One region of the Bacillus cereus group sp. RP43 genome, then DNA from elsewhere that is predicted to be linked to it. Evidence: riboswitches for the same ligand, from Rfam matches in the RefSeq annotation. Region 1 holds a riboswitch; each other region holds the start of a gene.

Region 1 (3,284 bases):
GTTTCTTTGATTATTTAGAATATTAACACCGGAAAGAACTATATGTCAATAATAAAAAGTGGAGTGTTAATTTCTTGGAATAATATATTAGAAAAGCAGATTTCCTCATATTAGGGAATCTGCTTTTAATATATTTTGCTAAAAAAACAATGGGTGTGGGTGGGAACACAATGATCTAAGTTGCATTTTATCCCGCATTAACGGGCAGTAAGATCCTCACCTCAGAATTCAGTGAAAGCAAAGAAGTTAGGTGGGGGATCAACTGCCCGTAAAAGCCCAATTGGTGAGGGCTGATTAAAATTTCACTTTATTTTTCAATTTGTGCCCACTTGAAGTTTAATTGACCTGCAAAGTCTACTTGCACAATTCCTTTCACATAAGAACGTTCTAAATAAGATTCGCCTTTTTGGTAAAGAGGAGCGATAACAGAGTCTTTAAATAATATTTTCTCGGATGCTAGTAATGCTTCCCAGCGAGCTTTTTCATCACCAGCCAAGGTAGTTTTAACTTTTTCAATTGTGTCATCAAACTCTTTATTAGAGTAATGATCTAAGTTGTAAGGGTTATTCGTTGTAAACAATTCAAGGAATGTAATTGGATCCGCAAAGTCAGGGCTCCAGCCATCAATTCCAATTTCGTAGTCACCTTTTAATAAAAGCGAAACTTGTTGTTTACGTGGTTGCGGTTTTATATTTACTGTTAATCCATCTAAATTCTTTTCTAGTTGTCCTTTTAAGAATTCACCAGTTTTCTTATCAAGGTCAGCATCACTCGTTAATAATTCTAATGTTATCTTTTCAGAACCAAGCTCTTGTTTAGCTTTTTTCCATAACTCTTGTGCAGATTTTGTATCAACTTTTGTTAAATCGCCGTTTGCAGTACGGAAGTCTTTTCCATCAGGTCCTTTTGCAAAGTTTTTTGGAACGAGACCAAATGTTGGTGTAGATCCATCATTTAATAACGTATTTACAAAGGATTTTCTATCAATTGTTTGATCGATTGCTTGGCGCGCAGAAACGTTTTGAAGTATTTTATTTTGTTGATTCATACGTAAAAATTGTACCCCTACGTTCGGACGTTCTTTAAAGTTAGCATCCTTTTTATATTTATCAACGAAGTCAGATGTTAGTTTTATACGGTCTAATTGTTTGGATTCGAATAAATTTACTTCTGTTGATTTCTCTTTCACAACGTTGAAATTGATTTCTTCGAGTTTGACATTATCTTTATCCCAATAGGTAGAGTTTTTCTTAAATTTAAAGCTTTGTTCATGCTTCCAATCGCTTAGTGTAAAAGCTCCGTTGTATAAGATTTTATTATCTTCTAAAGCGTACTTATCACCTTGTGCTTTAAAGAATTCCTCGTTGATTGGTAGAAATGTTGGGAATGCCGTTAAGCTAATAAAATACGGAACAGGGCGCTCTAATTCTACTTCAAACGTATGGTCATCAACTGCTTTTACACCAAGTTGATCGGCTGGAAGCTCTTTACTATTAATTTTTTTAGCGTTTTTAATATCAAAGAATAAAAAAGCATATTCAGAGGCTGTTGCTGGATCAACAGCTCTTTGCCAAGCGAAGACAAAATCTTTCGCTGTAACAGGAGTACCGTTTGACCATTTTGAATCTCGTAAATGGAATGTGTATTTCGTTTTATCGCCACTTACTTCATGAGATTTTGCAACACCTGGGACAGGTTTGTTACCTTCACCAAGATTATACAAACCTTCAAATACGTTTCTCATTACTTGACCAGAATCAGTATCTGTAGCACGAGCCGTATCCATTGTTCGAATCTCAGTAGGTGAAGATAAATTTAAAACTTGCTTACTAGGTGCCTCATCTTTTGCATTTGCTCCGCTAGCTTCGTTTTTATAACTACCGCAACCAGTTAATAAAATACTTACTCCTACAACTGATGCAATACCGGGTACAAACTTCTTTTTCATTTGATTTTCCTCCTAAATAGTTAATAAGATTGGATGATGATGAGGGAAATGAAAAACAAAAAATCCCTCTTTTCATATTGAGAAAGAGGGATTTTTACGTACAAGTTATGCACCCGTATATAAACGAAGTCCCTCATTCTATCTTTCAAGCACAAAGCTTGCAGGAAGTGGCACAGTATTCAAAATGAACCTGCTGCCGAGGTTTCAAAGGGCCAGTCCCTCCACCTCTCTTGATACAATGAGTAAACAAATAAATTTTATTAATTTTTGTGTTTCTTTGATAATTCAAAATCTTACACCTTAGATAATGAAGTGTCAATCAAATGAAATATAGTTTAAATTTTCAGTTTTATTGAAAGCGAAAAAACCACTGCATATGGCAGTGGTTTCCTTACTAGAAGTTAAAGTTATCTGGATCTGGGCCAACGCGATGATTCTCATTTAAAGCTTGAATTGCTTTCATATCATCAGTGCTTAATTCAAAATCAAATATGTTTGCATTTTTAATAATGCGATGTTCTTTAATTGATTTAGGAATCGTTACAACTTCATTTTGTAAATCCCAGCGTAAAATAACTTGTGCAGTTGATTTATTATATTTTGTTGCGATTTCTTGTAATGTTGGATTATCCAGTAGCTGCCCTTGCATTAATGGTGACCAAGCCTCAAGCTGGATGTTATGTTCTTTACAGAAAGTGTGTAATTCTTCTTGTGCTAAACGTGGGTGGTATTCCACTTGGTTAACCATTGGTTTAATTTCTGCAATTTCAAATACGTCTTGCAGGTGGTGAATATGGAAATTACTCACACCAATAGCACGAACACGACCATCTTTATAAAGCTGCTCTAAAGCTTTCCATGATTCAGTGTATTTTCCTTTTACAGGCCAATGTACTAAATATAGATCTAAATATTCTAGACCTAATTTTTCTAATGTAGTTTCAAATGCTTGTAATGTTGACTCGTAGCCTTGATCGCTATTCCACACTTTTGAAGTGATGAATAACTCTTCACGAGGAATAGCAGATTCGCGAATTGCTTGACCAACGCCGTCTTCATTTTTATAGATTGCAGCTGTATCGATGCTACGATATCCATTTTTTATAGCTGCTTTTACAGAATCAATTACTTCTGAACCATCTTCTACTTTAAAAACACCTAAACCGAACCAAGGCATCTTCACGCCGTTATGTAATGTTGTATAGTCTTTTAAACTTGTTAAACTCATATTATTTCCCCCTAGCTTTTTTATTTGTTGCTTCAACTGCTTGTTGAATGACTTCTGAAAAATTATTTTCATATAGAACTTTTAAGCCTTCAGCCGTTGAACCTCCTG
Region 2 (3,284 bases), 3.8 Mb from region 1:
CGTAACGCCCTTCCACATAATTCGGGAGACCTGCATTTGGATATGCTGACAAGTAGCCATCTTGAGGAATCGATATCATTTTAAAAGCTTCCGTCATATGAAGTGGTCCTAGTTGACAGTTCAATCCAACAACATTTGCACCGTAATCTAAAAGCTGTTTTAATATTTCATTGACATCATTCCCATTTTGAGTCGTACCTGCCTCATGCAACGCTAACTGAGCAACAATCGGAATATTCGTTTGTTTACGCAATACTTTAACGGCATGTAATAATTCAAATTCATCATAAAAAGTTTCTAATAATAATCCATCAACCTGTTCTTCTAGTAGAGCACCTGCCTGCTCAAGTAACATAAATTCTCGCTCTATATCAGTCGTTGTAACAGCACCAATATGTTTCATACCTCCAATTGTCCCTAAAATTGCATTCCGCTCTGTTACTGATGCTTTCGCAATATTCACTGCCGCTCTATTAATTTGGACAACTTGATTTTCTAATCCATACATACGTAATTTCGCTTCATTTGCCCCATACGTATTCGTTTGAATAACATCCGCTCCAGCAGCTACATATTGTTTATGAATCGATATAATTAAGTCTGGATCAGACAAATTCAATTCTTCAAAACTACTTTGTAAACCATGCGAATGTAATAACGTTCCAACCGCACCATCACCTATTACAATTCCTTTTGATAATAAATCTAGTAATTTCACGAATCTCCCTCATTTCTATCAATATAAAAACCCCCTCTTCGCTTTGAAGAGGGGGACATAATTGTTCCTCCTCTTATTATGCAAAACACACGTTTTGCAGGTTTTAGCACCGTTTCAAACATTTAGTTTGAAGGTTGCCGGGTTTCACAGGGCCTTTCCCTCCACCGCTCTCAATAAGAGTTTGTCTTTATTATTTTATTTATGTAGCTAAAAGGAAATACGTTCCCCTTTTAACAATGTTTGTTAATTTTTTATAAATTTAGCACGCACTAAAATAAAAGTCAATGACACTTGCGGAAAAATAAAAATTATTTAAAATAAAGTTGCAATTCAGTTAACTTTTGTTGTAAAGTTAAAAACATAATAAAAATTTCATACGAACATTCTTATCTAGAGAGGTAGAGGGACTGGCCCTATGACGCCTCAGCAACCATTAACAATTTGTTAATAAGGTGCTAATTCCAGCAAATTGTCAAAGATTTGACAGATGAGAAGAAGACTCTATTCAATCCGAAAGCCTTCTTCTTAGAAGGCTTTTTTTATTTTATATTCAACTACTCGTTCAATTTAAAAAGGAGGAATTTTTACATGTCAACTATCGAAACAAAACTAGCACAAATCGGAAATCGTAGCGAAACTACAACAGGAACTGTTAATCCACCCGTTTATTTCTCAACCGCTTATCGTCACGAAGGACTTGGTAAATCTACCGGCTTTGACTATTCACGAACTGGAAATCCAACTCGTGGTCTTTTAGAACAGGCAATCGCAGACTTAGAATATGGCGAACAAGGTTATGCCTGCAGTTCAGGAATGGCAGCTGTTCTCCTTGTCCTTTCGTTATTCCGTTCTGGGGATGAACTTATTGTATCTGAAGATTTATATGGAGGAACGTATCGATTATTTTCTGAACATGAAAAAAAGTGGAATGTTCGATGTAGATACGTAAATACACAATCTATTAAACAAATTGAGCAAGCTATCACAACTGAAACGAAGGCTATTTTCATAGAAACTCCGACTAATCCATTAATGCAAGTTACTGATATTGCCACTGTCACAAGTGTAGCGAAAAGACACGGACTACTTCTTATTGTAGATAACACATTCTACACTCCTTATATACAGCAACCATTAACAGAAGGTGCCGACATCGTACTTCATAGTGCAACGAAATATTTAGGTGGGCATAACGATGTACTAAGCGGACTTGTCGTTGCAAAAGGAAAGGAACTTTGTGAAGAAATCGCTCATTATCATAATGCCTCCGGTGCTGTCTTAAGCCCATTTGATTCATGGCTATTAATTCGTGGTATGAAAACTTTAGCGCTTCGCATGAGACAACATGAAGAAAATGCGAAAGCAATTGTTGCTTATTTAAATGATGAAGACGGTGTGACAGATGTATTTTATCCAGGAAGAGGCGGTATGATTTCGTTTCGTCTTCAAGATGAAACATGGATTAATCCATTCTTACAATCTTTATCCTTAATCACATTTGCTGAAAGTCTTGGTGGTGTAGAGAGTTTAATGACTTATCCAGCAACGCAAACGCATGCTGATATTCCAGAAGAAATCAGAACGGCAAACGGTGTATGTAATCGTCTTCTTCGATTCTCCGTCGGCATTGAAAACAGTAATGATTTAATTCAAGACTTAAATCAAGCCATTAAACTTGTAAAAGAAGGTGTGAGAATATGAGTTATTCTATAGATACACTCTTACTACACAACCAATATAAACACGATGCACAAACAGGAGCTGTTAACGTTCCCATTTATAACACATCAACATTTCACCAGTTTGATGTAGATACTTTTGGCAAATACGACTATAGCCGATCTGGAAATCCAACTCGTGAAGCTCTGGAAGATATCATTGCTTTATTAGAAGGCGGAACAAAAGGGTTCGCCTTTGCATCAGGCATTGCAGCGATTTCTACTGCTTTTCTCCTTCTTTCACAAGGCGATCACGTACTCATTTCAGAAGACGTATACGGAGGCACTTACCGGATTATAACTGAAGTTCTCTCTCGTTACGGTGTTTCACATACATTTGTTGATATGACCAATTTAGAAGCAATAAAACAAAATATCAAACCGAATACGAAGCTCTTTTATGTAGAAACACCATCTAACCCACTTTTAAAAGTAACAGATATTCGCGAGGTTTCTAAACTCGCAAAATCTATTGGTGCTCTTACATTTGTTGATAATACATTTTTGACCCCATTATTCCAGAAGCCGCTTGATCTTGGCGCCGATGTCGTTCTTCATAGTGCCACAAAATTTATTGCTGGCCATAGTGATGTTACTGCCGGATTAGCGGTCGTAAAAGATGCCGAACTCGCTCAAAAACTTGGATTTTTACAAAATGCATTTGGCGCTATTTTAGGACCTCAAGACTGTTCTCTCGTGCTTCGCGGTATTAAAACATTGCATGTACGTCTCGAACATTCAGCTGCAGGTGCCAATAAAATTGCACATTATTTACAAGAGCACTCTAAAGTCCAAAATGTCTATTATCCTGGATTACAATCACATCTTGGCTATGATATTCAACAATC
Region 3 (3,284 bases), 2.8 Mb from region 1:
AATGCTCTGATTTTATCCAATATTGTAATGCCGCTCCTGAAGTAACAGATTTATATCGAATTAGCGGGGAATTTAATTATATGATGAAAGTCATGAGCGATTCGATGGATTCTCTCGCTGCATTTTTAGACTCTTTAATGCAATTTGGATTATCGTCTCCTTTAATTGTTTTAAAGAGTGAATTTGAGGAGAAATTGTCGTTTTGATAAAGAAATAAGAGAATTGACATCTCAATGTGAAAATGAACACTTTATTTAAATTGATAGGCACCAGCTTTCCTCAAAAAAGAAAAAGGAGTGGATGATCCACTCCTTTTAACCCTCTACCCCTGATTCCTCTGCGCCTCTCTAAACTCCTCTTTCACCTTCTCTAACAGTCCTTTTTCTGTAATTAATCGATACGCTGTATTTGCTAATGCTTTTGCCGATGTAATTAACGCTTTATCTCCTAGTTCTGAACGTGCTGCTTCTCTAAATTCATTCGTATGTGCAATTAAGTCATCTGGTCCGATTTTAATGTACGGGTGAATGGTCGGTACGACTTGGCTTACGTTTCCGGCGTCGGTTGAACCGATCCCTACTCTTTCTTTGCGATTTACATCTTCACCTAATAGTTCTAATTCTTCCGCTACGATGTCGTTATATGTTTTTGTTACGAGTAGTTCATCGATTTCATTTTGGAATTGATGGATTTTTACTTTTGCGCCTGTTGCTAACGCTGCTCCTTGTGCAATATTTCTTACTTTTTCTGTTACTTCCGCACATCTTTTTCGCGTAGCTGCACGGATGAAGAACCGTGCGGCAGCGTAGTCAGGAATAATGTTAGGTGCTTTTCCGCCCTCTGTAATGACGCCATGAATTCTCACATCTGACGGAAGTTGTTGGCGAAGTGCGTTAATACCGTTATAAAGCTGAATTACCGCGTCTAATGCGTTAATCCCTTCTTCAGGTGAAGCTGCGGCGTGAGCTGTTTTTCCGTAAAAATGAAAATCAAGTGGATCGACTGCTAATGAAGGACTCGTCGTCGCTGTCTTTCCGCTCGGATGAATCATAAGCGCTGCATCGATATTTTTAAATAACCCAGCTTTTACATAACTCGACTTTGCGCTACCGTTTGGCCCGCCTTCTTCTGCTGGTGTTCCAAACACGACAACTTCTCCGCCGATTTCTTCAAGCGTTTCTGATAATGCGATTGCTGCCGCAACGCTAATTGTGCCAATTAAATTGTGACCACACGCATGACCGAGTCCTGGTAAAGCATCATACTCAGCTAAAAATGCGATAACTGGTCCTTGTTTCCCTGAACTTTTTCGTGCGATAAAACCTGTTTCATGACCAGCTATATTGTGCTGCAACTGAAATCCTGCACTACCTAGTAATAAACTTAACGTTCTTGATGCATAAAATTCTTGGTTACCAATCTCCGGATTCCCATGAATATCATGACTTGTTTTTATGTACTTTTCCTTATTTCTTTCGATACTCTCTTCAATTGTTTTTCTTTGTGACGTTACTCCTGTCGCTCCCATTTTTCTTCCTCCTTTTATTTTCACGTAAAAAAGCCTCTTTCTAAAAGATAGAAAGAGGCTTCTGTATATACAGTCAAAATGAGCTTCTTTCTTATCTTTCAAGTTACCTTGCTGGAATTGGCACAGTATTCATAAAGAATCCGCTGCCGAGGTGTCATAGGGCCAGTCCCTCAACCTCTCGTGATAAGAATTTTCATAAAATTATATTAAATTATATTAAATTATTTTCATTCTAAATTTATTCCGAATAAAAGTCAAGGAATTCCTATCCGAATTTACCGAATATCTAAAAACCCTTTTAATACACCAATTGTTTCAGGTGCTTGTAATCTTGCACATATGTACGGAAATTCCGTACTACCTTCAAACATCATTTGAGATGTGAGAGGTGCCCCTGCCCAAAAGATTTCATCATCGATTACTATAAATGGGAACGCTTTGTTTTGCCTTTGTAACTTTACATTCTTTAATGGAACTGGTCCGTCACTATATACCGTTACTTGTGCATTCGTACGCATTAACGCTTGCCATACTCGTTTATCTACTTGCTTCGTACTTGGAAGTGAAATAATGATTTTTCGTTTTGCAGCTAAAATATCTTTTAATAGCCCTTTCGTTTCCTCGAGATTCATTTCCATAAACCAGCGTAATCGTTTCGATATTTTTCTCTCCCATAATTGTCTTGATGTCGTGCGATCATACACATCTCCGTGACGTTCTATATGAGCTGTTAATTGTGATAACGCTTGTTTTCTCGAAAGATTTTTACGCATATAATGGCAATCCGATAATTGAATGAACTTCCCTCTCGCTCTCGTTACTGCTACATTGACGAGACGATGGTTTTTATGATCAAAGAATAACACACCAGGTCGTTCTTGCGGATAACTATCAACTGTATCAAAGATCATCATATCTCTTTCAGACCCTTGAAACTTATGAACTGTTGCCGCTAATACTGGTATGTTTTGATATTTCGTTCTCTGCAACATTTCCCTGATACACGTTGATAAAAAGCGTGACTGCGCCCTGTAAGGCGTAACCACACCGATAGATTGCACACCATCTAGCAGTCCGATTAACATCATTTGCATCGCTACTAAACCAGACATAATATTAAAACGAGAACCAGATGCAGCGTCTTTTAAGGAAAATGCTCCCATTAAGCTCGTATCAAATAAAACACTCGCCTCATTTGCGAACGGCTGCAATTGCGCAAGTTCTTTACGCTCTGAAACAGACGGATGGTCATATACTCTATTTTTATAAATAAATGAGTTTGTAAACTTCGATATATCCGCATGCATACGTCTTTGTTCCTGCAACATAAAAAGGTTGGGATGTGCTTCTGATTTATTTACAGAATCAACAATCCCTGCATGGTAAAACATATCTTCGCCGAGCCATTTTCTAACAAGTTCATGGTTTGCCATCGCAATCGGAGGCAATTGTAAAAAGTCGCCACAAACGACGATACGTTTTCCAAGAGAAGCAGCTAATGCGATTTGCGGCACATATGCCATACTTACTTCATCTACGACAACTAAATCAAATGTACGCTCATAAATAAGTGAATCAATGGCACATTTCGATAAAGTCGCACCGATTACTTGCGCATTTTCAATATATTCTTTTTCTACTTCTTTAATTTTCGCTTTTTGCTTTCGAAGATCACTTTCAATCTCTTGTATACGCTTCTTATCAGCAGAAGTCGCTTTATATGATAAAATCTTTTCACGAAGATCTTGTCGTGTCT

The links. Region 1 has a riboswitch for S-adenosylmethionine ahead of QCI75_RS25700 (peptide ABC transporter substrate-binding protein). Riboswitches for the same ligand answer to the same signal wherever they lie in the genome.
Positions count from the first base shown of each region.
Region 2: it holds a riboswitch for S-adenosylmethionine, as region 1 does, so the genes downstream of both, metI (cystathionine gamma-synthase/O-acetylhomoserine thiolyase) here and QCI75_RS25700 (peptide ABC transporter substrate-binding protein) in region 1, are expected to answer to the same signal.
Region 3: it holds a riboswitch for S-adenosylmethionine, as region 1 does, so the genes downstream of both, QCI75_RS11545 (M20 family metallopeptidase) here and QCI75_RS25700 (peptide ABC transporter substrate-binding protein) in region 1, are expected to answer to the same signal.

Region 1 is NZ_JARVHQ010000001.1:4,959,406-4,962,689, reverse strand. Features, by position in the region: gene QCI75_RS25700 (peptide ABC transporter substrate-binding protein) at 308-1,948, opposite strand; SAM riboswitch class I at 2,084-2,188, opposite strand; gene QCI75_RS25695 (aldo/keto reductase) at 2,343-3,176, opposite strand; gene proC (pyrroline-5-carboxylate reductase) at 3,178-3,284, opposite strand, start outside.
Region 2 is NZ_JARVHQ010000001.1:1,145,213-1,148,496, reverse strand. Features, by position in the region: gene QCI75_RS05965 (bifunctional homocysteine S-methyltransferase/methylenetetrahydrofolate reductase) at 1-718, opposite strand, end outside; SAM riboswitch class I at 789-898, opposite strand; SAM riboswitch class I at 1,102-1,212, shown strand; gene metI (cystathionine gamma-synthase/O-acetylhomoserine thiolyase) at 1,307-2,419, shown strand; gene metC (cystathionine beta-lyase) at 2,416-3,284, shown strand, end outside.
Region 3 is NZ_JARVHQ010000001.1:2,197,490-2,200,773, reverse strand. Features, by position in the region: gene QCI75_RS11550 (Lrp/AsnC family transcriptional regulator) at 1-206, shown strand, start outside; gene QCI75_RS11545 (M20 family metallopeptidase) at 323-1,528, opposite strand; SAM riboswitch class I at 1,617-1,718, opposite strand; gene QCI75_RS11540 (AAA domain-containing protein) at 1,804-3,284, opposite strand, start outside.